Regions from separate parts of the Streptomyces sp. RLB3-17 genome, predicted to be linked through region 3. Evidence: riboswitches for the same ligand, from Rfam matches in the RefSeq annotation. Region 3 holds a riboswitch; each other region holds the start of a gene.
The links. A riboswitch is a leader RNA that binds a small molecule or an ion and turns the genes downstream of it on or off. The one in region 3 is predicted to bind cyclic di-AMP.
Positions count from the first base shown of each region.

Region 1: linked by a shared signal. The riboswitch ahead of FNV62_RS55600 (C40 family peptidase) and the one ahead of FNV62_RS43505 (M23 family metallopeptidase) in region 3 are both predicted to bind cyclic di-AMP.
Region 2: linked by a shared signal. The riboswitch ahead of FNV62_RS29820 (transglycosylase SLT domain-containing protein) and the one ahead of FNV62_RS43505 (M23 family metallopeptidase) in region 3 are both predicted to bind cyclic di-AMP.

Region 1 covers NZ_CP041610.2:2,204,872-2,214,799, reverse strand. Annotated here, with positions in the region: gene FNV62_RS10390 (hypothetical protein) at 1-156, shown strand, start outside; gene FNV62_RS10385 (ArsR/SmtB family transcription factor) at 162-587, opposite strand; gene FNV62_RS10380 (MFS transporter) at 768-2,225, shown strand; gene FNV62_RS10375 (hypothetical protein) at 2,269-2,421, shown strand; gene FNV62_RS10370 (SDR family oxidoreductase) at 2,418-2,978, shown strand; gene FNV62_RS10365 (SGNH/GDSL hydrolase family protein) at 3,165-4,067, shown strand; gene FNV62_RS10360 (CsbD family protein) at 4,257-4,430, shown strand; gene FNV62_RS10355 (GOLPH3/VPS74 family protein) at 4,604-5,209, shown strand; gene FNV62_RS10350 (hypothetical protein) at 5,280-6,467, opposite strand; gene FNV62_RS55600 (C40 family peptidase) at 6,633-8,195, opposite strand; cyclic di-AMP (ydaO/yuaA leader) riboswitch at 8,204-8,374, opposite strand; gene FNV62_RS10340 (diacylglycerol/lipid kinase family protein) at 8,490-9,851, opposite strand.
Region 2 covers NZ_CP041610.2:6,567,319-6,577,246, forward strand. Annotated here, with positions in the region: gene FNV62_RS29785 (ABC transporter substrate-binding protein) at 1-50, opposite strand, end outside; gene FNV62_RS29790 (ferredoxin family protein) at 66-293, opposite strand; gene FNV62_RS29795 (GntR family transcriptional regulator) at 456-1,235, opposite strand; gene fahA (fumarylacetoacetase) at 1,763-2,986, opposite strand; gene FNV62_RS29805 (D-aspartate ligase) at 3,352-4,602, shown strand; gene FNV62_RS29810 (FAD-dependent oxidoreductase) at 4,630-5,832, shown strand; partial or broken gene FNV62_RS29815 (HAD family hydrolase) at 6,137-6,940, shown strand; gene FNV62_RS29820 (transglycosylase SLT domain-containing protein) at 7,086-7,775, opposite strand; cyclic di-AMP (ydaO/yuaA leader) riboswitch at 7,780-7,940, opposite strand; gene FNV62_RS55875 (hypothetical protein) at 8,390-8,548, opposite strand; gene FNV62_RS29830 (CocE/NonD family hydrolase) at 8,554-9,928, opposite strand, start outside.
Region 3 covers NZ_CP041610.2:9,675,025-9,684,952, reverse strand. Annotated here, with positions in the region: gene FNV62_RS43535 (Glu/Leu/Phe/Val dehydrogenase dimerization domain-containing protein) at 1-240, shown strand, start outside; gene FNV62_RS43530 (hypothetical protein) at 387-806, shown strand; gene FNV62_RS43525 (TetR/AcrR family transcriptional regulator) at 832-1,452, shown strand; gene FNV62_RS43520 (SGNH/GDSL hydrolase family protein) at 1,772-2,557, opposite strand; gene FNV62_RS43515 (DUF6250 domain-containing protein) at 2,701-3,417, opposite strand; gene FNV62_RS43510 (hypothetical protein) at 3,414-4,310, opposite strand; gene FNV62_RS43505 (M23 family metallopeptidase) at 4,552-5,532, opposite strand; cyclic di-AMP (ydaO/yuaA leader) riboswitch at 5,535-5,693, opposite strand; gene FNV62_RS43500 (alpha-galactosidase) at 5,995-8,064, opposite strand; gene FNV62_RS43495 (tyrosine-protein phosphatase) at 8,247-9,044, shown strand; gene FNV62_RS43490 (DUF6126 family protein) at 9,085-9,201, opposite strand; gene FNV62_RS43485 (helix-turn-helix domain-containing protein) at 9,261-9,914, opposite strand.

The DNA of each region.
Region 1 (9,928 bases), 7.5 Mb from region 3:
CGGGTCACCGGCTATCGCACCGTGGTCAACCACGTGGGCGCCAACTACGGGGTCGTCCTCCATCTCGGCACCCTCGGTTGGGCGAAGGCGCTGCGCGACCGCGTGCTGCGCAGCGGCGCGGCGCGCCGGGGTCTGCCGGCGGGGGCTTCCCGATGAGGTGTTCAGGCCGTGTTCTCGGTGTCCCCAGTGTCCTTGGTGTCCTCGGTGCGCAGGACCAGGGCGAGGAGGCCGGGGAAGCGCTCGTCGAACTCGGCGCGGCGCAGCCGGTTGAGCCTCTTGGGTCCGGCGTCGCGCTGCTCCAGGAGGCCGGCCTCGCGCAGTACGGCGAAGTGGCGGCTGAGGGTCGCTTTGGTGACCGGCACGTCGAAGCTGCCGCACGACCGTTCCCAGTCGGCGGCCCCGGCCAACTCCCTTACGAGGGTCTGGCGGACCGGGTCGGCGAGGGCGAGCAGCGCCGCCTCCAGCGGTACGTCGCCCGGGCGAGTGTGGACCGGCGGCGTGCGGTGACTCGTGGCTGCCGTCGGCTGTCGGCTCTCCACGGTCGCCCGCCCGCCCCGTGCCGTCGACTCTCGGCTCTGTGCCGTCATGGCTGGTTGCTCCGTCCCGACTCGCTTGGTCCGTGAGGCGTGCCGTACACGGATTGCAGAGTGTTCGATGATCTGCGTACACTCGGAGTGTTCGCTTGTAGACGAACATTCTACCGGAGCCCGCTGCGTATCGCCCGGCTCCGGCCCCCCACCGCCCTCCGGCACGACGGAAGGAAAACCGTGCCTCAGACCCAACCCCACAAGTCCCGGCCGGGACTGACGCTGTTCGCGGCCTGCCTCGGTTTCGTGGTCGTCATCCTGGACGTCAGCGTCGTGAACGTCGCCACCAAGGCGCTCGGCGCGGACTTCGGCGGCAGTCTGTCCGGTCTTGAGTGGGTGATCAACGGCTACACGCTCACCTTCGCGGCCTTCCTCCTGACCGCCGGCGCCATGGGCGACCGTTACGACCCCAAGCAGATCTTCATGGCGGGCTTCGCGTTGTTCGCCGTGACGTCCCTGGCCTGCGGCGCCGCCCCCTCGTTGGTCGCCCTCATCGCCGCCCGCGTGGTCCAGGGCGTCGGCGCCGCGATGATCGTGCCGTCCTCGCTGTCGATCGTGAACACCAACTTCCCCGACCCGGCGGAACGCACGCGCGCCGTGAGCCTCTGGGCCGCGGCCGGCGGACTCGCCCTCGCGCTCGGCCCGGTCGTGGGCGGCCTGCTGGTCGACTCGCTCGGCTGGCGCTCGATCTTCTACGTCAACGTCCCCATCGCCGCCGTCGGCATCGTGCTCGTGCGGGCCCGCGCCCGGCCCGCCCCCGCGCGCGACGCCTCGGTCCGCCGCTCGCTGGACCTGCCCGGTCAGTTGCTCGCCGTCGTCGGCCTTGGCGCGTTCACCGGGGCGATCGTGGAGGCCAACGCGCGGGGCTGGTCCTCGGCCACCGTTCTGACCTGCCTGGCCGTCTTCCTGGTCGCGCTGCTCGGCTTCCTCGTGGTGGAGCGCCGCAGTGGCGACCCGATGCTGCCCCTCCATCTGTTCGGCCGACGGGCGTTCAGTTCCACGTCCCTCATCGGCGTGTTGCTGAACTTCGCCTTCTACGGCCTGATCTTCGTCTTCAGCCTCTTCTTCCAGCAGGTCTGGGACTACTCGCCCATCGGCGCCGGACTCGCGTTCCTGCCGATGACGGCCGCCATCATGATCGCGAACCTGTCGTGCGGTCCGCTGGTCAAGCGCTACGGCGCCCGGACCGTACTGATCACCGGCAACACCCTCGCCGTCCTCGGCTACCTGGCCACGGTCCCCGTCGTCGACTCCGGGGCGTACACGCAGATGACCGCGCAGTTCGTCGTCGCCGGATTCGGCATCGGCCTGGTCGTCCCCTCCATGACCAACGCCATGCTCGGCTCCGTGGACCCGGCCAACGCCGGTATCGCCTCCGGTGTCCTCAACGCCTCGCGTCAGCTGGGCGGCCTCATCGGGGTCGCGGTCATGGGTCTGCTCGTCGGCCAGGCCGCCTCCGACCACTTCCTGTCCGGCCTGCGCGCGGCCCTGCTCTGCGCCGTGGTGGCCCTCGCGATCAGCGCCGTGCTCAGCGCGGTCGGCCTGCCCGGGCGGCAGACGACCACCGCGACGGCACCGACGGCCGCCGCGTCCAAGGCCGGGTCCGAGCCCGCTCTGAAGACCGCCGACGCGCGCTGACGGCCGCCCGCCCGGTCGCCCTACCCCAAGGAGTCCCCGTTCCATGCCTCACCTCGTGCTCGAATACTCCGGCAACGTCCGGGAGCGCATGGACCCGCCCGCCCTCTTCGGGAGCTGCACGGTCCGAGGACCACAGCGACCGTCCCGCGGCCTGACCGGGCCCGCCCCCCACGTACAGGAGCAGAACCAGTCATGAGCGCATACGCAGACCAGCGCGTCCTGGTCGTCGGCGGCACCTCCGGTGTCGGCCTCGCCACCGCCGGGGAGTTCGACCACGTCGTCGTCTCGGCGGGGGAGACCCCGATGGGGCGGGTCGACGCCCTGCCGCTGGCCGACGCGTACGCCGCCATGGACAGCAAGTTCTGGGGCGCGTACCGCATCCCCGGGTCCGTCCGCGTCCGTCCCTCCGGGTCGCTGACACTGCTCGCCGGCTACCTATCCCAGCGGCCGGGCTGGGCCTCGGCCCTGCAGAGCGCCATCAACGCGGCCCTCGAGGCCCTCGTGCGCGGCCTGGCCCTGGAGTACGCGCCGCTGCGCGTCAACGCCGTCTTGCCGGGGCTGCTGCGGACCCCGCTCTGGGAGGGCATGGACGTCACCGCCCGCGAGCGGATGTACGAGGCGGCGACGCAACGCCTGCCCGTGGGACGCGTGGGGGAGGCGGCCGACGTCGCCCAGGCGGTGCTCTTCGTCACCGGCAACGCCTACGCGACGGGCACCACCGTGTACGTCGACGGCGGCGGAACCATCGCCTGACGGCGCATGACCCGACGCCCCTCGCCGTACCGCGGCGGGTGCGCTGCGAGACCCCGTCTCCGGTACTCGGGGGGACGGGGTTTCCCGCATATGTGACAGATCTCTTCTCCAGCGACCTACCGGCCGGTATACAAGCGATGTTGAGCGTGCAAGGAACGCCGCGTCAGTGTCGACGGAGGAGAGATGATGAACCATCACGTGGTCCGGGGCGACGCCACCCGAAGACGACGACATGCCTCCGCGCTGGGAGCCGCCCTCGGTTGTGGTGTCCTGCTCCTCGGCGTCGCCTCCGCGTCTCCCGCTGTCGCGAGCGGATCGCACTCCCACCGGGGAGTCGACTACGTGGCGCTCGGCGACTCGTACACCTCCGGACCCCTGATCCCTCGTCAGGTGGACGCCAACTGCGCCCGCTCCGACCAGAACTACCCCTCGCTCGTCGCGACGCGGCGGCCGACCCGATCGTTCACGGACGTGAGCTGCGCCGGTGCGACGACCGACAACATGTGGAAGGCGCAGGGAACCAACGGACCCCAACTGGACGCCGTCGAGCGCTCCACGGATCTGGTGACCGTGCAGATAGGCGGCAACGACATCGGCTTCGGCTCCATCATCGGCACCTGTGCCGCGCTGAGTTCCAAGGACCCGTCGGGCAACCCCTGCCAGCAGTACTACAACTCCCCGGGCTTCGACCAGCTGACGCGGAACATCATCGAGACGGCCCCCAAGATCGCGCGGGTGCTGCGCGCCGTGCACGACAGGGCCCCGCACGCCCGGGTGCTCGTGGTCGGCTACCCGGACCTCCTGCCCGACGACGGCAGCGGCTGCTATCCGTCCGTCCCCTTCGCCGCCAAGGACTTCGCCTACCTGCGTGACGTAGGGAAGCGGCTCAACCTGATGATGCGCGCGGTGGCCCTGTTCAGCCGTGCCGACTACGTCGACACGTACAAACCCACCGTCGGGCACGACATGTGCAAAGCACCCGCCGACCGGTGGATCGAGCCACTGCAGCCCGCATCACCCGCCGCCCCCGCACACCCCAACGCCAAGGGCGAGGCGGCCATGGCCGGGGCGGTGCTCCGGCGGCTGTAGCTCCTGCGTGATGCGCGATCTCCACGGACTTCACGGACTTCACGGACCTCACGGACCTCACGGACCTCACGGACCCCATGAAACCCACGGACTCCGCGAACTCCATGGACCAGGCATGTTTACACGATCTGCCCAGGGTCACACGGGTCAGTGAGCACCTGATGCCGAGAGCACCGAGAGGTGAGTTCCATGGCTCGCGACCAGAAAGCCAAGGCCAAGGCCGAGCAGGCCAAGGGCAAGATCAAGGAGACCACGGGTCGTGCCGTGGGCAACGAGCGGATGACGGCCGAGGGGCGTGTGGAGAAGGCCAAGGGTGACGCGCGTCAGGCGAAGGAGAAGACCAAGGACATCTTCCGCGGCTGACGCCCGGCCGCTCGTGGGCGGACGGTTCACACGGAGCAGGGGGCCCGTCGCATGGAGCGACGGGCCCCCTGCTCCGCTCCGCGCGCACCCGCGCCGAGCGGTGGAGGTTCGTAGGCTTTCCCCGCCGAAGATCGTAGGCTTGCCCCTCCGGAGACTGTGTGGGGGAGCCATCTATGACCACGGCCAGGGACCTCTTGATCACCGCCATGGACGTGGACCCGGACCGCTCTGTGGGGCAGGGCGACCTCTCCCTCGCACTCGCCGGGGCCGAGGTGATCGACCTCCTCGCCGCTGACGCCGTACACCTGGACGGCGACCGCCTCGTGCCGGCCCCGGAGCCGACGACGGAGGACCGCCTCCTGGCCGAGGCGGCGTCCTCACTCGTACGTCAGGTGCCCTACGAGCCGGTCGAGGACTGGCTGTGGCGCAGGGGGCGCGGCCTGGCCGCGGTCCATCTGGCCGCCCTCGAGGCGGACGGCCAGCTGACCCGGCAACGCCAACGCCGACTGCTTTTCGGAGCCGTCCGGATGGTCGTGGTCGACTCGCCCGCCCGGCGCCGGGCCCTGCACCGCTGGGCCGCCGACGAGCCCGTCCTCGTCTCCCTCGCGGCGGCCGTCGGGATTCCGGCCGAGCAGGGCGTGGACGTACCGGTCGTGACCGACGACGCGGTGACGACCGTGCTGGCCGCCGTCAACGACGCGGTCATGGAACTGGAAGCGGTACGCCAGCGCCGGTCCATCGAGAACGCGGCGTTCGCCAACCTCTGGCGAGGTGCGTGAGCGAGCGGGCGCGCCGTGACCCGCCGGGTTCAGAGGGTGACCTCGGGTCGGCGCCGGTTTCCGGTAGCGATCACTCGCCCCTGCCGGGCCCGTTCTCGGACGTGCCGGTGCCGGTGCCGGTGCCGGTGCCTGTTCCCGTGTCGGTGCCCCGGTCCGGGCCGTCGTCGCGGGCCGCGCGGCGTGCCCGTACGGTGCCCGCGACCCGTTGGAACGTCCGCGTCAGCTGGTGGAGCGGGTTGCCCTCCTGACCGGCGGACGTCTCGTGCGCACCGGACGCACTCGTCCGGAGGTCGCGGAGCTCGGCCAGCGCCGCATGTGCGAGTTCGGTCGCCTCGCGGTACTGGTCGCGCGACTTCGTCATGGCGTCGAGTGCCTCGGCGTAGACAGCCACCAGTGCCCGCGCCTCCTCCAGCGTCAGCAGCTTCCAGTCCTCCCGGAGGCCGGTGAGGGCGTCCTGCGCCGTTTCCGGCAGCGGCCGGGGCAGTGCCGCGTACCGTACGACCTTCTCCAGGAGCTCCGTCGGCTCCGAGCCGTCGAGGAACACGCTGCGTACGGTGCAGTCCTGCTCGTCGTATCCGGGCCGGGCGGGGGAACCGGGCAGAATCACGGCGCCGCCGCGCGGCACCCGTACGCCCAGGTCGTACAGCGCCCAGTTGACCGTCTGGAACTGCTCGGGCGCGGCGCGGTGTTCCACGACGCGGTGCCGCAGAGCGGGCGGGAGCAGCCGGGCCAGCGGGAGGCGACCGCGTTCGTCGGTGGTCATCGCCTCGTGGATGACGACGTTGATGCTCCAGCTGTGCTGCGCTGCCTCCTTGAGCAGGCGGCGCAGCGTCTTGTCCTCCTGCGGCAGCGGGTTGATGTCCCGCAGGCGGAGCCCGGGCACGATGTCGTGGTCCCAGGGGACCTCGTGCCCCTCGGGCCAGAACATGGTCGCGGGAGAGGGCCACGCGAGGTCCCACGGCCGTTCCGCCTCGGCCACCAGCGTCCAGCGGGTTCCCTCGGCGGCGTGTTCGCGTCCGTCCGTCGTGAGCCGTGCGCGAACCGGGACGGCGTCGTCGACCAGCCAGCGCGCCTCGAAGACATGGCCCTCGGCGTTCGAGGGGTCCTCTGCCTCCAGAAAGTCGTGGATCGTCTCGTCGGCCTTCAGCCTCCGCAGGTTCTCCCTGAGGATCTCCAGCGGGGCGGACCCGATGTGGCGCCCGCCGGCCAGCCAGACGGTTTCCGGAGCGGTGGCGCGGGCGGTGGAGGGCTTGGGCATGAGTCACTTTGCGGTGGGAGGCGGCGTGGCCTCCCAGTATGGTCAGCGCGGGTGGCCGGTCGGGCGGCGAGGCCCACGTGGATCACGTAAATCCCCTATTGTGGAACTTCGACCGTTCCAGCGCCTTATGCGTGTTTTGAGGCGCTGGCAACGTCGCCGTGTCCGTCACGCCGGGCGCAGCGCGCTGTGAATCGCCTTCTGTCCGGCGAAGAAGAGGGACTCTTCGCGTATCGAGGCACCCGGGCTGGGGGCGTGGATCATCATGCCGTTGCCGGTGTAGAAGCCGACGTGGCTGACGTTGTCGTAGAAGAAGATCAGGTCGCCGAACTGGATGTCGGTCAGGGGAATCGCCGCACCGGCGGTCGCCTGACCGTGGACGGTGCGCGGGAGTGCGACCCCGGCGGCCCTCCAGGCGGCCTGGACGAGGCTGGCGGAGTCGTACGAGTCCGGCCCGGTCGCACCCCAGACACACGGCTTGCCGATCTGCTCGCGGGCGAAGGCGAGGGCCTTGGCGGCCTTCCCGCCGTACGCCGACTCCGCCGTGCCGACGGCCGTGTTGACCGCGCCGGTGAAGGCGCCGGTGCCTACGGGCACACCCGCGGCCAGGGGCATCCCCGCGCCGAGGGACATGTCCGCGCCGAGCGGCATCTCCGTACCCATGGGCATCCCCGTACCCATGGACATGTCCGTGGGCAGCGGTATGCCCCTGCCGAAGGACATGTCCGCGCCGGGAGTCATGCCCGCGGTCAGGGGCATCCCCGCGCCGAGGGACATGTCGGCACCGAAGGGCATCTCCGTACCCATAGGCATCCCCGTACCCATGGGCATCCCCGTACCCATGGACATGTCCGTGGCCGGCGGTACGCCTGTGCCGAAGGACATGTCCGCGCCGAGCGGCATCCCGGTGCCGAGGGACATGTCCGGGCCGAGTGCGGTCGACTGCTGTCGCTGCCACTCCTCCTCGGCCTGTCGGCGAGCCTGGTCCTCCGGGGTGGGCCAGACACCCTCGGCCGGACGTGACTCGATCGCCGCGGGCCCGGGGTTCCACAGCGCGGCGTGCTTGGACACCAGTTCACGGGCCAGCGCCAGCTTGCGCTGGATCTTCGCCTTGGACGTCTTCAACGAGGACTGCCCCGGCCCGGCGGGCAGCGCGGGCAGCAGGGCCGTGGCGGCCTCCTGCGCGGATCGCGGCGCAGGCTCCGGCACGGCCGGCAGCGCGGCGACGGCCCTGCCCGTCAACTCGGCCACGGGCCCGGCGGCCGTCTCGGCGGAGGGGCCCGCGGTCAATTCCAGAACGGGGCGGGCGGTCAACTCCCGCCCACGGTTGGCGAGTCCGTCCTCAGGCCGCTTCGCCGGGCCCGTGGGCCGCGCCTCGGCCGGGCGGTTCGGCATCCGGTCGGCCGGCAGCCTGGCCGGCGCGGACGGACCCAGCTGCGTGCGCGCCGCGTCGAACCAGGTCTTGGTGATGTCGTCGAGGGCGGGGTCGCGGCGCCTGCGAGCGGTTTCCGGCGCGGTGTTGACGCGGCTTCGGCTCCCCGTGGTCATCGCGCGGGTCCCGTTGACGAACCCGACGGCGTTCTCGGCCTGGTCGTAGAGGGAGCTGATCCGCTGCTGCACCTCCTCGCGGCTCGGACCGTCCGCGCCACTGAGGGCGGCCGTCGCGCGTGCGGAGTCGGGCAGGCCAGGGAGGCTGTTGCCTCCAGGGCGCGGGGTTCGTTCCGGCGCCATGGGAGCCGTACTCCTTCCGTACTCCGCCTACCGGGCCAGCTGTCGGGTTCGGGCGGAAGATTCCGGAAGGCATGCCCTACGGTCCTTGCCCGATCGGGCAGTTGGGCCGATTCACCCCAAGGTCGGTTGGGTCCCGGTTCCGGTTGCCACAGGGGCATCGGATTCGGCGGAGGTCGCGCGACCCGGCGAGGTTCGCCGGAGGGAGTCGTGCGGCCTACCGCCAACTTAGCCAATTTGTGTGCCTGGTGTGAAGATTGGAGCGCGAACTGTCCGATATGTAATTGTGACCTTCGTCTACGTGTCCCGGCCTCGACCAGGATGTCGTACGACCGCCGTGCGCCCCATGGTCGCCGCGAGCGTGCGCAACCGGCGCCAGTCCAAAGAGGGTTGGGTCTCCGGCACGCCGGGCCGTTCCTTGGGGACGCGGACGCGTAGCGCGCCGGGCTCGATGCGGCAGTGGACCGGGGCGGGCAGGACCAGGGCCTCACCGTCGATGCCGGCCTCGATCTCCGCGCGGTCGGCGTCGATGACCACCTCACGGGTGGTCAGGACCGCGAGTCCGTCCGGCGCGGGGTCCAGTACGAGCGCGGCGGCCTCGGCCGCGCTGTCCACCGTGATGCCGAGGACACCGAGCAGCCCGGAGTCGAGCCGTTCGCGGCGGCCGAGACCGGCCGGATCGTTGGTGCGGTACGGGTTGTTGCTCACCAGTACGGCCTGCGGGGCGTCGAGCGTCGTGTCCGCGGCGCGAGCGGTCAGCCGCGGCCCGCGCTGGCGGGTGAGCAGGTCGGGCAGGAGGTCCAGGATCGTGCCGATCTTGTCGTCGCGGTACGCGGGACTCTGCACGACCGCCGCGTACGCGCCGAAGGAGGCGTTGTTGACGAACGGGTGGCCGCCGGCGAAGCCGAGGTCCACGCGGAGTTCGACGCCGTCGGTGAGGGCGTCCAGACAGGTCGCCGGGTCCTCGCGGTCGAGGCCGAGGTCCATGGCGAAGTGATTGCGGGTGCCCGCGCAGACCACCAGGAACGGCAGACCGTGTTCGGCGGCGACGGCCGCGACCAGCGCCTGGGTACCGTCACCGCCGGCGACGCCCAGCAGATCCGCGCCGTCCGCGACGGCGGCCCGGGCCAGCGCGGTGACGTCCTGGTGCCTGTCCGGGTCGAGGAGCACGACCTGCGCGCCGAGCCGCTCCGCCTTCTCCCGCAGCCCGAACTTCGCCACCTTGCCGCCGCCGGAGTGCGGGTTCATGACGAGGAACGGGCGCCGCGGCGGTGGCGCCCTGCGTTCCTTCGGGCGCGGGGCGCGCGTCCGGTCGCTCCGCAGGGCGTACCGGCCGCTCCAGACGGCCACGGTCCACAGTGCCAGGGACACGGGAACGGCCCAGAGCAGCCCGGTCACGGCGAACAGGGTGATCACGGCGCCGGGCGCGACGGCCGCCAGCACGGCCGCCACCCAGCGGAGCGGGCCGCGCCGGGTCAGCGCCCACCACAGCGCCGCCGCCGTGACGGCCACGCCGAGGAGCGCGGCGAAGAGCAGCAGTACGCCGTCCACGCCTCCGTAACCGAGCGGCAGCAGCACCGCCAGCGCCGCCGCGACCAGCGCGGCCCTGGCCGCCCACCGTTTCCCGTGGCCGACCTGCGCGCTCGTGTCCACACCCATCGCTCCTCCACGGACGTCGTAGAAGTCCGGCCCTGGTGGGCCCGGCCGCACGGAGGCCTGGTTCGGCGGGTCGTCGG
Region 2 (9,928 bases), 3.1 Mb from region 3:
GGAAGGACGAGGGCGGCCGTGGCCAGGGCGGCGAATGCCTTGAGTTTCATGGGAGTTCGGTCCTCTCACCGGAGGAGGTAGGGCATGTTGACCGTGACGGCCCCGGTGGGGCAGCGGGCCGCGCAGGGGCCGCAGTACCAGCACTCGTCGACGTGCATGTACGCCTTGCCGTTGCTCTCGTCGATGGCGAGGGAGTCCAGCGGGCACATGTCCACGCAGAGCGTGCAGCCGTCGATGCACTTCGACTCGTCGATGGTCACGGGCACGTCGGCCCGCTGGGGCGCCAAGGGCATGGCTGTCTCCAGAAAAGTCGTGCGTGGGATGAACCGGGAGGACCCTTCGAAACGATGAAGGGGTGGAGGGGCGCGGTGGTTGAGGGGGGGTGGTGGTGAGAGGGAGCTGTGGTGAGGGCGCGGCGCGGAAGGGAGGTGACGGTGACGTGGTGAAGGGAGGCGTCAGAGCGCGCGGCGGAGCCGGCCGCTCATCGTGATGCGGTCGCCGCGGAAGCGGATGAACTCCAGGTCCACGGGGCGGCCGTCGGCGAGGTGGGTGAGCCGCTCCAGCATGAGGACGGCCGCACCGCGAGGCGCTTGCAGGACGACCGCCGAGTGTGCGTCGGAGTTGACCGCCTCCAGGGTGATCTCGGCGTGCCCCAGCGGCTGGCCGGCGACGGCTTCCAGGAGACGGAAGACATCGGTGTTCTCCAGGTCGGCGCCGAGCAGGGCGGTGCCGAGGTCGAGCGGGATGTAGGTGAGGTCGAGGGAGAGGGGGAGTCCGTCGAGGCGGCGGAGGCGTTCGATGTAGAGGACGTCGGCGCCGGGGGCGATACGGAGTCGGTCGGCCACGGGGGTGGGCGCGGCCACGGGGCCGACCGTGCGTACCTCGTTGGTGACCTGGCCGTGTTCGCGCAGGGTCTCCGCGAGTCCCATCAGCCGGTCGAGTCCGTGCGGGTACTTCTGGGCGACGACGACGGTGCCGACGCCGGGGAGGCGTTCCACCAGGCCCTCCGCGCGGAGCAGGTCCAGGGCCTGGCGGACGGTGTTGCGCGAGGCGCGGTAGTCGGGGCCGAGGGCGGCTTCGTGCGGCAGGGTGCCGTCCGGGAAACCGCCGGTCAGCACCTGGTGGCGGAGCAGGTCGGCGAGTTGCCTCGCCCGGTCCGCGCGCAGCCGACGCCGGTGGGCGGCGACGGTGGTCGCGCCGGGGCCGGCGTGCTCTCGGACGCGTTCGGTGGGCATGCGACGGACCATACCGACGGGGTGCGGGTGGTGGTGTTGCTGGAGTGTTGCGCCACCTGTCGATGGTGAGGGTCGGGGGTTGGCCTGCGGTTTTGGCCGGGAGGAGGGGAGATCTGCCACCCGTGGGGGCGCGGTGTGGGGCGGGGGTGTCTTGTGGGTGCGAGTGCGAGTGCGAGTGCGAGTGCGGGGACGTGGGGTCGGCGGGGTAGGGGTCTTCGCCCCCGCCGCCCCTACCCGTCCCCTCCCAGGGGCTCCGCCCCTTCGACCCCCTGGTCTCCCCTCCCGGAGGGGCCACCGCGGGGCTTCGCCCCTGCACCCCGGCGGGGGCTGTGCGCTCAGGTCGTCACGCGGGGCTTCGCCCCTGCACCCCGGCGGGGTTTGCGCCCCCGGAACAGGGCGGGCCTATTGCCCTTGGACCCCGTCGGGCCTATTGGCCTTGGACCCCGTCGGGCCTATTGGCCTTGGACCCCGTCGGGCCTGTCGCCCTTGCACCCCGCCGGGGTTGTTGCCCCCGGGCGCCGCTGGAGTCAGGAGGGGTTGGGTGCCGGGGTGATGCGGCCCCTCACCTCGCCCAGTCCCACCCGCGTGCCGCCGGGGCCCGGGGCCCAGGCCGTCAGGGTGACCTCGTCGCCGTCCTCCAGGAAGGCCCGTTTGCCGTCGGGGAGGTCGAGGGTGTCGCGGCCGTTCCAGGTGAGTTCCAGGAGGGAGCCGCGCTCGTGCTCGGACGGGCCGCTGACCGTTCCCGAGCCGTACAGGTCGCCGGTGCGCAGGGAGGCCCCGTTGACCGTCATGTGGGCCAGTTGCTGGGCGGCCGTCCAGTACATGGTGGAGAAGGGGGGTTCGGATACGACGTGGCCGTTGACGGCGACGGAGATACGGAGGTCGTAGCCGCCGGGCTCGTCCTCGGAGTCGTCCAGGTAGGGGAGGAGGGGGTGCGTGCGGGCCGGGGGCGCGACCCGTGCGTCGTCCAGCGCGTCGAGCGGGGTGATCCACGCCGACACCGAGGTGGCGAAGGACTTGCCGAGGAAGGGGCCGAGAGGGACGTACTCCCAGGCCTGGATGTCGCGCGCCGACCAGTCGTTGAGGAGGCAGAGGCCGAAGACGTGGTCGCGGAAGGAGGAGAGCGGGACGGGCGTGCCCCTGGTCGAGGGTGCGCCGACCACGAAGCCGACCTCCGCCTCGATGTCGAGCCGGACGGAGGGGCCGAAGACGGGGGCGGTGTCGGAGGGGGCCTTGCGCTGGCCCGAGGGGCGGACCACCTCCGTGCCCGACACCACGACCGTGCCGGAGCGGCCGTGGTATCCGATCGGCAGGTGCTTCCAGTTGGGGGTGAGGGAGTCGGCGGCGTCGGGGCGGAAGATCTGTCCGACGTTCCGGGCGTGGTTCTCGGAGGCGTAGAAGTCGACGTAGTCCGCCACCTCGAAGGGGAGGTGCAGGGTCACCTCGGAGAGGGGGTGCAGGAGGGGTGCGATGGTCTCCCGGTGGGCCGGGACCGTCACCCAGGCGGTGAGTGCGCGGCGTACGTCGGACCAGGCCGTGCGGCCGGCGGCGAGCAGCGGGTTCAGGGTGGGCTGCGCGAGCAGTTCGGCGTACGGGGAGCCGAGTGCCCGGGCGGTCGCTCCCGCGTCGAGGACGTGGTCGCCGAGCCGGACGCCGACGCTCCGCTCGGACGCTCCGGCCCGGGAGAAGACGCCGTAGGGGAGGTTGTGCGGGCCGAAGGGATCGCCCTCGGGGACATCGAAGGGGGGCATCGGGGTGGTGCCTCGCTTTCGTGGTCGTGCGCGCTGTGTGGTTCGTGTGACTGTCTTGGCCGTGTGATCCGCGCGGTGCACGTGTGGGTGTTTCACGTGTTCCGGGTGGTCGCGGCACAGGTTACGGGGGAGTGACGTGCTGTGGCAGTGCCCAAAGAGTTGCCATGAGTTGCCGCGCGTTGTCATGAGGCGCTGTGGCAGTACCTGAAGAGTTGCCTCGACAGTGCCTAAAGAGTTCGCAATGTCCGAATAGGCCTTGTCGGACTCGGTAGTTCCGGCTTAGCGTCCTTTGGGGACACGGACGGGGTGGGTCCGGTCCGTAGGGGGGACACGTGGGGGGACCCGTGGCCAGGAGCGTCAGCGGAGTGCCGGTCGACGCCGATCGGAACGTTCCGGGCCTGATCGTGAAGTTTGGCGACTATCCGCTGCACCACGGCGGTGTGGGCGCCATCCGAAGTCTGGGCCGCCTCGGCATACCGATGTATGCGATCACCGAGGACCGTTACACGCCTGCCGCGGCCTCGCGCTATCTGCGCCGTGCCTTCGTCTGGCCGACGACGGGGACGGAGGAGCCGGAACGTCTGGTCGAGGGGTTGCTGCGGATCGGGGCCCGCATCGGGCGGCCGACGGTGCTCGTCCCGACGGACGAGGAGGCGGCCGTCCTGATCGCCGAACACCAGGAGGAACTGGGGGAGCGGTTCCTCTTCCCCCGGGTCGACGCCAAACTGCCCAGGCGCCTCGCCAGCAAGCAGGGCCTGCACGAACTCTGTGTGGAACACGGCATCCCCAGTCCGGCGGCGGCCTTCCCGCAGTCGTACGAGGAGATCGTGGCGTTCGCCGAGAGCGCTCGGTTTCCGATCGTCGCCAAGAACCGGGAGGCGTTCGTACGCCGCAGCCAGCCGGCGGTGAACGGGACGACAAGGATCGCGACCCGGGAGGGGCTGCTGTCACTCGCCCGGGACTGGGGAGATCAGCCGGGCGTGATCCTCCAGGAGTACCTGCCCAGGGAGGAGGCGGAGGACTGGATCGTGCACGCGTACTTCGACGCGGACTCGACGCCGCTCGCGATGTTCACGGGCGTGAAGGTCCGCTCCTGGCCGCCGCACGCGGGAATGACGGCGAACGCGTACGTCGTCGACAATCCGGAACTCGCGGACCTCGCCGCGCGTTTCATCAAACAGATCGGCTTCAGCGGCGTCATCGACCTCGACCTGCGCTTCGACCGGCGCGACGGGCAGTACAAACTTCTCGACTTCAACCCCCGGATGGGCGCGCAGTTCCGGCTTTTCGAGAACGAGTCGGGGATCGACGTCGTCCGGGCCATGCATCTCGACCTGACCGGGCGCACCGTTCCCGAAGGGGAACAGCGGGCCGGTCACCGGTACATCGTGGAGAACATCGACCTGCCGGCCCTGCTCGCCTACCGGCGCAGCGGCTACACGACCCCGCACGCGCCGGCTCGCGCGAGCGGCACGGAGTTGGCCTGGCTCGCGGGTGACGACCTGCGGCCGTTCTTCACGATGCTCGCGCGCTTCGTGCGGCCGGGCGCGAGGCATCTGTATCAGCTGTGGCGGACCAACCGCCGTGGCAACAGCACCAGTACGACCACGAAGTGACGAACGTACGTCCTGGGGAGGGACTTCGTGATTCATCCGGTAGCAGTCATCGGCGCCGGCCCGTTCGGCCTGTCCACCGCCGCCCATCTGCGTGCGCGGGGCATCCCGGTGCGCGTGTTCGGCGAACCCATGGTGAGCTGGCGTGACCACATGCCCGAGGGGATGCTTCTCAAGTCGACGCCGGTCGCGTCCAGCCTCGACGCCCCACAGCCCGGCCACACGCTCGCCGACTACTGCGACGCGGCGGGGATCCGCCGGCTCGTCACGGACGAGGACATCATTCCGGTCGAGACGTTCATCGCGTACGGCGAGTGGTTCCAGCAGCAGCTGGTGCCCGAGTTGGAGCGGGTGCGGGTCGTGTCCGTCGACCGCCGGGGCAGCGAGGGCTTCGAACTCAAGCTGGACTCGGGGGAGTCGTTCACGGCGCGGGCGGTCGTCGTGGCCACGGGACTGTACGGACTCGCCCATCTGCCGCCCGAGCTCGGGGGCGCGGCGGCGGACGGACCCACACCCACCGGCCCCGTCTCGCACAGCTCCCAGCACCACGACCTCGCCCGGTTCTCCGGCAAGGAACTGATCGTCGTCGGCGCGGGCCAGTCCGCGCTGGAGACGGCGGCGCTCGCGACGGAGGCGGGCGCGCAGGTGCGGGTGGTGTCCCGGGGACGGGGCAGGGTCGCCTTCGGAGCACCGCCCTGGAAGCAGCCGAAGCTGCGTCCCGAGTCGCCCTTCGGACGCGCCTGGTCCCTGTGGGCGCTCAGCTACTACCCGCACCCCTACCGCTATCTGCCCGCCGAAGCCCGGCACTACCTGGTCCGCCGGGTGCTCGGCCCCCTCGGGGCGTGGTGGCTGCGCGACCGCTTCGAGGGCAAGGTCGAGGTCAGCGAGGTCTCCGGAATCGTTCGCGCCGCTGTCTCCGACGGGCGTCCGGTCCTCTCCGTGCAGACCCTGGGCGGCCGGAGCGAGGAGCTCGCCGCCGACCATGTCATCGCGGCGACCGGTTATCGCGTCGACATCGCCGCGATGGACTTCCTGGGACACGAGTTGCGTACGGCGCTCGCGGTGAGCCGCGGCACTCCCAAGCTCGGTGCGGGGTACTGCTCTTCGGTGCCCGGGCTGTACTTCACGGGGTTGCCGGCGGCGGCTTCGTACGGGCCGGTGATGCGGTTCGTGTGCGGTACGGAGTTCGCTTCGCCGCGGCTGGCCAAGCACTTGGCGAGCGCGCACGGGTGAGGTGACCGGGGCCAGTTCGGTCGGAGGGGGGCGGTGACTGGTGGGCCACGCCGTGGGCGGGGCCCAACCCGCCGCGTCGGAGCTCGTGTTGGGCTCAGGCGGCCACAGTCACCGCAGCAGCGTCATCCTCTGGAGTGACATTCCGCTCGGAGTCTTTTCGTACCGTCCGCATCGGTGGACGGGGCGGAACTGCACTCTGTACGCCCGGTACGGCCCGTACGGTGAACGGCGTTGCTGACGGGATACCGGACGTCGTCCGGTTCACGCCGGGCCGATGAGTCGTTCGATCCGTATTCTTCGGATCATGGCCGCTCCGACTGCATATTCACTTATCGCCACTGACCTGGACGGAACGCTGCTCCGCGGCGACGACACCCTCTCCGACCGGTCCCGGGCCGCGTTGGAGAGGGTGGCCGAGGCGGGCGCCCGACACCTGGTCGTGACGGGGCGCCCGGCGCCGAGAGTACGACCGTTGCTCGACGAACTCGGCGGCGCGGGGCTGGCGGTGTGCGGGCAGGGGGCGCAGCTGTACGACGCGGCGGCGGACCGCCTGCTGTGGTCGGTGACCCTGGACAGGGAACTCGCGGAGACCGCGCTCGGCAAGATCGAGGCGGAGGTCGGGCTGCTCTACGCCGCGGTGGACCAGGACGGCGTGGACGGGCTGACGCTCATCGAGCCGGGGTACGTGATGCCGCATCCGACGCTTCCGGCGGTACGGGTGCATCACCGCGACGACCTGTGGACGGAGCCGATCAGCAAGGTGTTGCTCCGTCACCCGTCGCTGTCCGACGACGAGTTGGCCTCGGCCGCCCGGGGTGTGGTGGGCTCGCTGGCCACCGTCACCATGTCGGGGCCGGGGACCGTCGAACTCCAGCCATGCGGCGTGACCAAGGCGACCGGTCTGGCGCTCGCCGCCGCCCACCTCGGTCTCACTCCCGCCGGCACCATCGCCTTCGGCGACATGCCCAACGACATCCCCATGTTCGACTGGGCCGCCCGGGGGGTCGCCATGGCCAACGCCCATCCGGAGCTGAAGGCGGTGGCCGACGAGGTGACGCTGTCGAACGAGGACGACGGGATCGCGGTGGTGCTGGAGCGGCTGTTCCCGTGCCGGTCGGATCGGTTCCGGGAGTCCGGAGAGCCCGGTGGGTCCCGGCAGCTCTCCGAGTCGCTCCGACCTCATCAGCCGTATCAGCCGCATCAGCCCCGGCAGTCGTACGAGCCCTACCGGCTCAGCCAGCCCCACAGTCCTGTCAGTAGGGGCCGTTGACGTTGTCGATCGAGCCGTACTTCGCCGCCGCGTAGTTGCAGGCCGCCGTGATGTTCGCGACCGGGTCGTAGATGTTCATCGACGTGCCCGGCACGTGGTAGGCCTTGAACGTCGGGTCGATGACCTGGAGCAGGCCCTTGGAGGGGATGCCGGCCTTGGCGTTGGAGTCCCAGTTGTTGATGGCCATGGGGTTTCCGGAGGACTCGCGCATGACGTTGCGGTGGATGCCGTTGTAGCTGCCGGGGATCTTGGCGCGGGCCATGATGTCCAGCGAGTGCTTGATCCATCCGTCGAGGTTGTTCGCGTACGTCTTCGAGGTGGTGGGCGCCGTCTTCGCCTTGGCGGGGATTTGGACGGTTTTGGTGCCCACGGTCAGGGTGAGGCCCGGACGGAGCGTCGTCGGGTCGGGGCCTATGACCGCGCGGTTGGCGGCGTACAGCTTCGCCGCGCCGCCGCTCTTGGGGTACTTCCGCGCGATCTTGGCCAGGGTGTCGCCCGCGGTCACCTTGTACGTGATGAGCTGGACATCGGTGGTGGTGGCGGTGGCGGCCTGTGCGCAGGTCGCCGCCGCGAGCGGAAGGGCGAGTGCGACTCCGCCCATTCCCGCGGCGAGGATGCCCCGAGTGAGCATGCCGTGGATCTTGAAGCTGCGGTGCTTGCCTCGTGCGGACATGGCGAATTCCTCTCCGGCGCCTGCGAGGTGAGCTGTCGGGTTCGGGCGGGAGCTGCCCGGCCGCACGGTGTGTGCGACTTCACCCCTAGCCGTTCCGGTGTCCGGATCGGCGGCTTACCTGGGTCCCCCGCTCCTGCCGTGCGTGTGTGTGGGTGGCTGGGATATTCCGGTCGGCGGCAGGATTGGGCGGTCCGTCCGGATCGACGTGAACGTATGCGAGAGCACATGTCCGGAACAAGCCCTCATTTCCCGGTGTAGATCGCTTTCACCTGTGCAATAAGGGGGAGAAAATGCCCGATTAATCCGGAACGTGACGCTCAACTTGCCTTATGCAAAGGGGGAGTCGTCAAGAGGGGATAAAGGGCCCACTTCGCATGGGAGTGACCCAATTCACTCGACCAAGCAGAAATAAAGCGGCACTGGCGGCAAATCGGACATACGGCTTCGAGTGTCCAGGCCGTTGAGCCCGTAGGCGGAGCCGGGCGTACCTCCCACACGGGCAGGTCCGTGTCGGGGTCGTCGTCGGGGAGCCGGCCGGCGTGGGGCTTGAAGTAGAGGCCGTGGGCCCAGTATTCGGGGAGTTCGTGGCACATCAGGTCCGGGTGGGCCCCGAACTACCGCCCCGCGTAAGCCCTGTTGATCCTCGCCACCGCCTCGGCCCGGGGAATCCCGAAACGCGTGACCATCTCGTCGGTCGTCTCGGCGGTCATCTCGTGGAAGTGCGCGAGCATCCCCTCGTCCAGGGCCATCAGGAACTCATCGGTCCGCGCCATGCTCCTCAGGGGTTGCCCATGCCGCCGCCGGGTCCCCAGTCCGGCGGCGTCCGGGGGATTCTTCTCTCCCACGTCCGATGGAAGACCACCTCGTTGCCGTCCTTGCAGATCAGCTCGTTCGAGGTGATGAACTCCCGCGCGTCGCAGCTGAGTTCGGAGCGTGTCTCGACCCGGGCGTCCCAGGGCAGCTCCGGGCGGTGCAGACGGATCGACCTCGTCGAGCGGGTACGGGCGGAGAGCGGGTCCGACTCGTCGATGGTGTACGTGTCCCGGGCGTCCTCCGTGCATTCCAGGCCGTCAGGGTGGACACGGGTGCCGTCCTGGCGAGGGTCGACCTCCAGACGCCACTCGCCCCTCGCCACGTCACGGGCGACCAGGCGTTCGGGGCGGGGCTCGTCAAGGGTGGCCGCGGACGTCACTCCCAGGGGTTCGGACTGCTCCGGCTCCTCGAAGGTGATCCTCGGGTCCGACTCCCTTGCTCGCACCGGAAGTTCGAGGGAACTGCCCGCCGGGTCCAGGACGAGCCCCGCCGCCGAGCCCGGCTGGGGCCAGATCCACGGCCAGTAGGCGGAGGACAGGGAGAGCCGGATGCGGTGGCCGGACGGGAACGCGTAGCCGGTGGCGGTCAGGTCGAAAACCACGTCCTCCGTAGAGCCCGGTTTCCAGGAGACCGCCTGGTCGGGGCCGTAGCGCGCTGACAGGTTCAGGGCACCCCGGGTCACCAGCGTCGAGGAACCGTCGGCGGCGACGTCGCACACCCTGGCGATCACCTGGCCCCAGGGGGAGTGGGACGTCAGACGGAGGCGGACCCTGGGGCGCCCCAGGATCCAGGTCTCCCCCGGGACCTCGAACTCGAAGCAGACCGATCTCGCGTCCTCCTCCCGCTGGTTCGGCGGCAGGTCCGCGTCGTTCCCGACGGGGCGGAAACGGCCCGCGTCCACGCCCGTGTGCTGAGGGGAGCGCACCAGCACCGGTGCGCCCCGCAGCGCGTACGCGATCGGGGTCACGGAGGGGGAGGGCCAGGCGGTGTCGCCCACCCAGTGGCCGGGGAGGGACGGGTACGTCGTCGCCGGGGGGTGCGCGGCCATGACGTAGGAGCGCAGGAGGGGCTGCGCCATGACGGCACGGCCGTTCACGCCGGGGTCCGGATCGTCGTTCACGCCGGGCCCTGGATCGTCGTTCACGCCGGGGCCGGGGCCGGGGCCGGGGCCGGGATCGGGGACGCTCGTGGCGGTCGGCCTGAGCCAGTGGTCCCACCACCTCAGCGTCTCCTGGAGGAAGCCGATCGCCGGACCCGGCGGCAGGCCCCGGTCCGGGTACTGGTGGCACCAGGGGCCGATCAGGCCGCGTACGCGGTCGGCGGGGAGGCTCTCGACCAGC
Region 3 (9,928 bases):
GTGCTGCCGGACGTCGTGGTCAACTCCGGGACGAACGCCTGGTGGTGGTGGACGCTCTTCGGCGACATCGGCGCGGACGCGGACGAGGCGTTCGCGTACACCCGGCGCTCCATGCGCGACCTCATCGACCGGATGCTGGCCCGCGCGGAGGCCGACGGGACGACACCGCGGGCCGCGGCGCACGCCATCGTCGCCGACCGGCTGCCGGTGATCGCGGAGCGGTTCGGCTGGTACCGCTGACGGGCACCCGTCTTTCGGCCCTGCCGTCATTCCCCCCGGGGAATTGAGGCGCGGGGCCGGTGACAGCAGAGTCGGTGGAGCGAGGGCGCGCGAGCGCGAGTGACCGCCCCTCCCCACACGAAGTCCGACTCGTAACGGGAGTATCCATGCCCACCATCGACCCGCAGGACCTGATCGAGCGCTACATCGGCGTCTGGAACGAGCCCGATCCCGAGATCCGCCGCAAGACCGTGGACGAACTCTGGGCTCAGGACGGTCTGCACGTCCTCCAGCCGCCCCAGCAGATGCGGGACACCGCGGTGGGCCTCGGCTTCACCACCGCCGTCCTGGAGGCCCGTGGCCACGACGAACTGCACACGCGCGTGACCCGCGCCCACGACGAATTCGTCGCCCCGGGGACCTATGTCTTCCGGATCCAGGAACCCGCCCAACAGCTGCGGGACGTCATCACGTTCCGCTGGGAGTCCTTCCACACCGGGGAGGGACGGGCCACGGGCGGTGGCCGGGAGTTCCTGGTCCTCGACGAGGACGGCCGCATCCGGTTTGACTACCAGTTCGTCGACTGACCCCGTCGAGCATTAGGGTGACCGCGTGGCGAGGGTGCGGTTGAGCGTGGCGGAACGGCGCGAGGAGTTGCTGCGCGCCGCCATCGAGCAGATCGAGGCGCGGGGCGTGGCGGCGGTGCGGATCGCCGACGTGGCCTCGGTGCTCGGGGTGAGCAACGCGTTGGTGCTGTACCACTTCTCCACCAAGGAGAAGCTGGTCGCCGCCGCGTTCACCTACGCGGCCGAGGACGACCTCGCCCATCTGCGCAAGCTGCTCGGCCGTCGTACGTCGGCGCTGCGCAGGCTGCGCGCCGCCGTGCGCTGGTACGCGCCGACCGGCCAGGCCAAGGGCTGGCGACTGTGGATCGAGGGCTGGGCGGCCGCCCTGCGCGAGCCCGCGCTTCAGGAGGTCACGCGTGATCTCGACAAGCAGTGGAAGGCCGCGATCACCGAGGTGATCGCGGAGGGAGTGGCGGCCGGCGAGTTCACGTGCCCGGATCCCACGGGTTCCGCCCTGCGACTGACGGCGCTGCTCGACGGGCTCGCCGTGCAGATGACCGCCTACACCGGAGCGGTGTCGCGGGCGCGGGCCCAGGAGTGGGTGGACGAAGCGCTCGCCCGGGAACTGGGGCTCGCGCGGGAGGCGTTGACGGCCGCGGTGCGCTGAGGAGCGCGCCGGGGCACATGCCCGGTCGGCTCGGTTCGGCCGTCGCCGCCCCACCGCCCACCCAGCAGGTCGGTGCGGCTGCTGCCGGCCCGCCGCCGGGCCGTCCATCTCGTCGGCTGTCGGCTCACTGCCACCCGATGCGGCTCCGCCCACCGCCGAACCAATGGGGAGGCGTATACGGGGCACGCCCGGCCCGACCCGGCGACGGCCGCCGCGCCGCAAGGCCGCAGGCGCGGCGGCGAGTTCGGCCCGGGTCCGCCTGGCGGCACCCCGTCGAGGCGGGGGCGTCCAAGCCACCGGCACGTCGGAGGCCCGTCGTTCAGGCCACGGACTCGATCCGCATCTTGATGTCGTCCGGCGAGAGGCTGCCCTTGGCGGCCACGTGGTCACCGGAGGACTCCCCGCGCAGTCGGCGCCCGATCCACGGGACGAGGTACTCGCGCGCCCAGTGGATGTCGTCGCGCCGGACCTCGAGCGTGCCGCGGGGCGGCAGCGGAGGCCAGGGCTGGTCGGGATCCGCGGGCACTTCGAGGCCGAGGACCTGACCGGCGCGCAGCGCGACCCGGGTGTGGCCCTCGGGCGAGAGGTGCAGGCGGTCACCGTCCCATGCGCGGCGGTCCTGGATCGTCTTCAGGGACCACAGGTCGAGGACCGGACAGCCGTACCGGTCCGCGATGGCCCTTACGTGCCCGTTGTACGTGGCGATCTTGCCGCGCAGATGCTTCAGCACGGGGACGGTACGGGTGTCGAAGCCGGTCGTCACCAGGACGGTGCCGACGACGGAGGTGAGGTCGGCGACCGCGCGCTCGAAGCGCTCGGCGACCTCGTCGGGGTCGGTACCTGGCCGGATGATGTCGTTGCCGCCCGCGCAGAAGGAGACCAGGTCGGGGGCGAGTTCCTTGGCGTCCCGGAGCTGGTCCCCGACGATCTGGTCGAGCAGCTTTCCGCGTACGGCGAGATTGGTGTAGGTGAAGGAGCCTTCGGGCCGCCGGTCGGCGAGGAGCACCGCGAACCGGTCGGCCCACCCGACGAAGGCCCCGTCGGGGCCGGGGTCGCCGACGCCTTCGGTGAAGCTGTCCCCCACCGCCACGTACGACCCGATCACTGATCTGTTGTCACTCTTCGAATCGTCTGCCACATCGGCCCATGATTCACCTTTCGATGTGAGCTACGCGACCGTAGGAAGGGGTTGACGGGTGGTGAGATAAGCCACTCGTAAAGTGTGATCGAACCCGGAATAAGCCTCTTTCAGGAGTGGTTGAACAGCCGCCACACCTGGAAGCCCTCGATCCGGAAGTGGCTCCATGTGGTCCGGAACGCGAAGTGCCCGCTCGTGTACGGCTGCGGGTCGCCGTAGTCGAAAACGAGCCGTCCGTTGTTCCACCAGCGGACCGTGGAGCCGTCCGAGACGATCCGGACACGGTTCGGCTCGTTGGCCGTGAGCAGCGGCTCCGTGTAGTCGTAGACGAGCGGGCGGACGCCCGGCTCCCCCACGTACCGGCGCAGCCGCGTGGTCGTGTTGGTGTTGGCGCCGTATCCGACGTAGTACGTCTTCAGGTAGTCGTATTCGGCCAGGGCGCCGCCCCGGGGCAAGGCGAAGAGGTCGTCCGGGGAGCGGACGTCGACGGCGTTCCAGAAGTTGTTGAGGTCGGAGACCCGGTCGTTGACGCCGCCCTCGGAGACCGGTGTGGCGGTGTACTCGATGACGTAGGGCCCTTCGAGCCGCTGCTTGAACCAGACCGTCGCACCGCTCGGTACGTCGATCTCCAGGATGCCGTGCGAGGCGGTGACCGTGCCGCCGTCCTGCAGTTCGGTGACCCACTGGCCGAGGCCTCGGCGGAAGCCGTCGTGGGCGATGAGCCGGCCGCGACGGTGGCGCGGCGAGGCGCTCGCGGTGGTGGCCGGGACGAGCGTCGACAGCGCGGCACCGGCGGCGAGGGTCGCGAAGGCTCTGCGGGTGGTCATGAGGTTCCTTCCGTGCGTGCGGTGGTGGTGATGGCGGGCTTCGGCACCCGCCGGGTCTCGGTGCCCAGGCAGTAGTCCGTGTGCGTCGACTGGAGACGGCCGCGCACGGTCCAGCCGAGGCGGTGGGCGGGGTTCCGGGCGAGCCTGTAGATACGGTTCTTCGTCGGTTCGGTGGTGGTGTGCAGGCGCAGCGCGGTGTGGTCACCGGTCTCGGCGAGGACCTCCTCGCGCCAGTCACCGAGGAGGTCGCCGTAGAACGGGGTCGCGTTGCGGGGGCCGGAGGTCCAGTACTCGTAGCGGGGGTGGCGGGGGTCGATGTCGGCGGCGCTGCCCCGGCCGACGTCGAGGTCGGATGCGCTCGTCGGTTCGGCCGGGTGCTCGCCGGTCACCAGGCGCTGACCGGTGTCGGCGTCGTAGTGGTACCAGGGCAACCTCGATACGCCGCCCGGTTCGGACCGCTCCGGCGGAATCTCGGCGTAGCCCCGCGCGAAGTCGAGCGCCGCCGAACTCGGCTCCCGCTCATGGCCGTTGACGAGGGCACGCACGGTGTGGGTGCCGGTGCCCCGGCCGTCGTCCTGGTACGTGGTCGACCGCGTGACCGGCGCCCCGTTGAGCCGCCGTCCGCCCTTGTACACGTTGAACGCGATCGCGTCCCCGGTGGGGGTACCCCCTGTTCGAGCGGGGCCGAGAACTTGGGGGAGGGCGTACTCCGTGCCGAGTAACCGCCGGCTCAGGAAGGTGCCCTCGCCCGAGGGGACGGCGACCGGGCCGCGGTCCAGGTTCTCCACGATCCGGCGCGGCGGCGGACGCCGTTCGGTGGCGTGCGAGGGCGCGGCGACCGGACCGGCCGGCAGCGCGGCGGTGGTGACGACGCCGAGTCTTCGAGGTCTCACGATGGCGTGCTCCTTGCGGTGGCGACGACGGCCGCGATGCCGTCGCCGAAGACGCAGAAAGCGCTTACGGAGATCACTGTGGAGCCACTCGCGCACCGTGTCGAGACCTCGTGCGCCGGTGCCACAAGACCGCAATGTGCCGATCATGAAAGGACCGCGCCGGGACGCGTGGAGAAGAACCGAGGGCCGGACCCCGCGATCGCGGGGTCCGGCCCTCCAAGACGTGAGAGGCGCGGCGGCGTCAGCCGACGGCGACACCGTGCGCGCGCAGGTACGCGACCGGGTCCACGTCCGAGCCGTAGTTCGGGGTGGTGCGGATCTCGAAGTGCAGGTGCGGACCGGTGACGTTGCCGGTCGCACCGGAGAGGCCGATCTGCTGGCTCTCGGTCACGGTCTGGCCGGCCGAGACGGACAGGGCGGACAGGTGGGCGTACTGCGAGTACCGGCCGTCGGCGTGCTGGATGACGACCTGGTTGCCGTACGCGCCGCCCCAACCGGCCGACACGACGGTGCCGGCGGCGACGGCCTTGACGGTGGTGCCGGTCGGGACCACGAAGTCCACGCCGGTGTGGTAGCCGCTGGACCACATGCTGCCGGCGACCTTGTAGCCGGTGCCGATGGTGGCGCCCTCCACCGGCAGGGTGTAACCGGTGTTGGTGGCGGCGCCGGTGGCCCGGGGTGCGGCGGCCTGGGACTTGGGCGCGTCCGCCGCGCCGGACGACCCGGTGGCCGACCGCGCCGACGATCGCGTGGACGTCTTGGCGGACGACTGCGTGAACGACTCGGTCGACGGCTTGGCGTCGTCGGTCGACACGGCCCTCTCGCCGATCGTGAGCTTCAGGCCGGGGTGGATCAGCGAGGGGTCGCTGCCGATGGCCTGGCGGTTGTCGGAGTAGAGCTTCTGCCAGCCGCCGCTGAGGTGCTGCCGCTCGGCGATCCTGGCGAGCCAGTCGCCGACCTTCACCGAATAGGTCTTCACCGAGGCCGTGGAGGTTGTCGCGGTCTTTTCCGAAACCGTCGCGGACTTTTGAGAAACCGTCGCGGCGGAAATCGTCGCGGTCTTTTCCGGAGTGGACGAAATCGCGGCCGTAGGCGTCATGGCATGGGCACCGGCGGCCCCCATCAGCGGCAGCGCGAGGGCGGCGCCACCGGTTCCGGCCACGGCGATCGAGCGGGAGAAGCGCTGGGACTTGGGTCGGCGATGCTTACCCTTCGCGGGCATGAAGAATTCCTCTCCGGCGCCTGCGAGGTGAGCTGTCGGGTGCGGGCTGGAGATGCCCGGCCACGCGGCTGCGCGGCTATACCCCTAGCCGTTCCGGAGACCGGAACAGGCGTGGTACCTGTGGGTCCCCCGCTCCTGCCGGTTACCGGTGGGTGTGCGGATACCGGGCGGCGGCAGGATTGGGCGTCCGTCCGGATTGAGGGCGAACGTAGGCGAGATGGGGGCGCATCGCCAACCATGTGGCTTTTCAGTGCGCGTGCCTTTCTTGATCCATGCCGGAATTCCGGTCACCCTCCGTGGACAATGATCTCCCCCGCCTCTCAACCCGCCTGGAAATTCAGGCGGATCGAGAAAGCGGGCCCGCAACGCATCGTCACGAATATGACGCTGCTCACGCACGCCACACCACGGTCCCTTATTCCAGGTCCAGTTGGAATTAAGGCATTAATAAGGACAGAACGCTCACATGCGACGCAGTCGGATAACTGCCGCATCGAAGTCCCCGCGCAGCCCCGTCCGCAACCCGTGATGCAACAGCACCGCACCTCGGTGCACTTCACCCGTTTCACGGCATTCGTACGCCGCGCTCGGATCGAGCCCGCGCAACCGGAGCGGGGCGACCGGCTCGCCGTGACGCTGGGCCTGGAGCAGGGCGAGGACGACGGTCTCGTCGCCGTGGACGTACTGCACCGCACTCAGCCCGCCCTCCGGAGGCCGCAGTCGGTAGAGGTCGCCGCGCTGCACGACCGGCCGGATCTCCTTGTAGAGGTCCACCCACTCCCGCGCCTCGACGAGCTCCGCCTCGCTCCAGTCGGCCAGGTCGCCGCCGACCCCGAGTACCCCGGCCATGGCGCTCACGAACCGGAAGCGCAGCGAGCTGATCCGACCGTTGAGCTGCGCGTTCGGACTGTCCGTGACCCAGGCGGCCATGATCCGGGCCGGGTGGATCTGGCTGAAGCCGTGCTGGATGGCGAGCCGGTCGAGCGGGTCGGTGTTGTCGGAGGTCCACACCTGGTCCGTACGCGCCATGACGCCGAGGTCGATCCGGCCGCCACCGCCCGAGCAGGACTCGAAGGCGACCCCGGGATGCTCCGCACGCAGCCGGTCCAGGAGCCCGTACAGAGCCTCCACGTGCTCGACCCACAGCTTCTGGGGGTACGGCTCACCGGGCCAACCGGCGTCCGTGAAGCAGCGGTTGAAGTCCCACTTCACATAGTCGATCGGAGCGCTCGAGAGCAGACTGTCGAGCTGCTCCCACAGGTACTCCTGGACATCCGGGCGGGCGAGGTTGAGTACGAGTTGGTTGCGGAACTCCGTCCTGGTCCGCCCCGGCTGGAACTGCACCCAGTCGGGGTGCGCGCGGTACAGCTCACTGTCCGGATTCACCATCTCCGGCTCGACCCAGATCCCGAACTGCATGCCGAGCGCGTGCACGTCGTCGGCGAGCGGCTTCAGCCCCTGCGGGAAGCGGTCCGGATTGGGGGTCCAGTCGCCGAGCCCGGCGCGGTCGCTCGTCCGCGCACCGAACCAGCCGTCGTCGACGACGAAGAGCTCGACGCCCATCTCCGCGGCCCGCCGGGCCAGCTCCCGCTGCCGTTCCTCGGAGATGTCGAAGTGGGTGGCCTCCCAGGAGTTGAAGAGCACCGGCCGGTCCTGGTCCGCGTCCGGGATCACGAACGCCCGCTGGTACGCGTGCCAGGTCCGGCTCGCCGCGCCGAAGCCGCCGTCGCTCCACAGCCCCGCGAAGACGGGGGTGGTGAACGACTCCCCCGGCTCCAGACGCAACAGTCCGGAGTCGTCGTACCCCGCGCCGCCGGAGATCTGCACGCGCGCGTCGGGGAGTTGGGCCACGCAGATGCGCCACGAGCCCGACCAGCCGAGCGCGCACGCGTAGACCTCGCCGCTCTCCTCACTCGCCCCGCTGTCCAGCGCGACCCACGGCAGGTGCTGGTGACCGGTGTGCCCGCGGCGGCTGCCGATGACCTTCTCACCGTAGGTGAGGGGGGAGCGCGCGAGCCGGGACTCGGCCGCCCACCGCCCGTGCAGCTGGGAGAGGCGCCATCCGTCGCGCTCGGGCAGCGTCCAGGTCGCGGAGTCCGCGCGCAGCAGCTCCAGGGAAGGTCCTTCGTTGGCCAGGGTCACCCAGCGCTCGACGACGTCGCCGCGCATCCGGTAGTGCAAGGTGATGCCGAGCCCGTCGTCCGCGAAGCGCAGCCGCAGTTCGTCGCCGTCGGCCTCGTACGCCCCGAAACGCCATTCGGTGCCGCGCCGCTCCCGCGTCCGCACGGACAGCGCCGGACGTACGAAGCGGGGGCCGCCCTCGACGGGATACTCCTCGCGCCCGTCGAGCCGGGACTCGAAGGGCCGGTACGGCGGGCCGGGCAGGGCGGCCAGCGATTCGGCGTCCGCGAGGGTGATCCGTGGCCCCCAGTGGAGATGGAGCAGTTCGTCGGGGTCGGTCAGCCGTAGTGCGTAGCTGCTCGTGGGACCCGAGAGAAGCCACGTACGACCATCTTCGCCGATTTCGATCATCAAACCCTCACAGATTCGAACATCCGCACTCAATCACCAACATCATCAACGGCGTCTCACCCGGGAGGCAACGGCTGTGGACAACTTCATTGCCTGAGGAACCCATGTCGTATCGTCGAAAGCGCGATTCCCGTCGGCGAGCGTCGCCGAGCAGCGCCGGCGGTCCAATGGGAGGAGCCCCCGTGACGCAGCAGGTCCCGTCGACCGAGCCGGAACTGGCCGGAGTGCGCAACTTCCGAGACGTGGGCGGCCTGCCCACCGTGGACGGTCGGCGAGTGCGCTACGGACGGCTGTTCCGCAGTGGCCATCTCGCGCACGCCACTGAGGAGGACGCCGCGTTCCTCTCCTCTCTCGGACTGCACACGATCTTCGACTTCCGCAATGCCGCGGACCAGAAGCTGGAGGGGCCGGACGTCGAGCTGCCGGGTGTACGGAACGTGAATCTTCCGCTCACCGACCCCGCCGACGGCAGCGAGTTCTGGAAGATGGTCCGCGACGGCGACGTCGAACAGTTGCGCGGGCACCTCGGCGACGGCAAGGCGGCGAACCGGATGATCGGTTCCTACCGCACGATCGTCAAGGAGCGCACGGCCGAGCACTCGCACGTGCTGCACGCCCTGGCCGAGGACAGCGTGCCCGCGCTGATGCACTGCGCGGCGGGCAAGGACCGCGCGGGCCTCTCCATAGCCGTGACGCTCCTCGCCCTCGACGTTGAGCGCGACGCGATCGTGGCCGACTACCTGGAGTCGAACGCGACCCACCGCCGCTACAAGGTGCGCCGCAACGGCTCCTCGGAAGCGGCCCGCTCCCCCGAGGTCATGGAGCTGCTCAGCCCGCTGTTCGACGCCCGCGCCGAGTATCTGACCGCGGCCTTCGAGACGATCGAGGAGACCTGGGGCGGCATCGACGCCTACCTGGAGCGGGGACTGGGAGTCACGCCCGAGCAGCGGGAGCGGCTGCGCGAGCGCCTGCTGGACTGAACCCTGGCGGCCTGAAGCCTGGGCTCCTGAACCCTGTGGGTTACTGGTTCTGCCCGCCCAGCTCGAACAGCAGATAGATGAAGGCCGCGAAGAGGTGGCCGACGGCGATGTAGATGAAGAGGCGTACCCACAGGGCGCGCGGGAACTTCTCGACCATGCGCCGCCGAGTGGCGGGGTCGGCGGATTCCGTCGGCTCCGGGGGTTGCGTGGATTCCGTCATGACAGCTCTCCCATGGTCGGGTGTCCTGCCGCCGGGCCGAGGCACAGCGCGGCGGTGGGGCTCTGCAGCAGGGTGTGTACGAAGAGGAGTTCGGCCCCCGACTGATCGGCGGCCGCGATGCGGTGCGGGGTCAGCGAGTCGAAGTGCGCGCTGTCCCCGGGCGCGAGCACCTGGGCGGTGTCCCCGAGGCGCAGCCGCAGCCGCCCCTGGAGGACGTAGAGCCACTCCTCGCCGGGGTGGACGCGCACGATGTCGCCCTGCGAGCCGTAGGGGACGTGCACCCGCAGGGCCTGCATTCCGCGGCCCGGGGCACCGGCCTGCCAGTAGGTCCAGCCGCCCGCCTTGGTCGGCTCCATGTCGGCGGCCCGGACGATCGCGTCCCGTTCGGCGACCGTCTCGCCCAGCAGCTCCGAGACCGTCGTACCGTAGATACGAGCGAGTGCGAGCAGCATCGGCAGCGAGGGCTGGCGCTGTCCCGTCTCCAGGCGGGAGAGGTGGGCGGCCGAAAGGCCGGCGGCGCGGGCCGCGGCCTCCAGGGTCAGCGAGGCCCGGCGGCGCAGCGCACGCAGCTGCGGTGCGACGGCGGGCAGCGCCTCGGCTGCTGCGGACTCGGGCGGCGTGGCGGCCGCCCCCGACTCGACAGGGCTCATGCCCTCCATTGAGC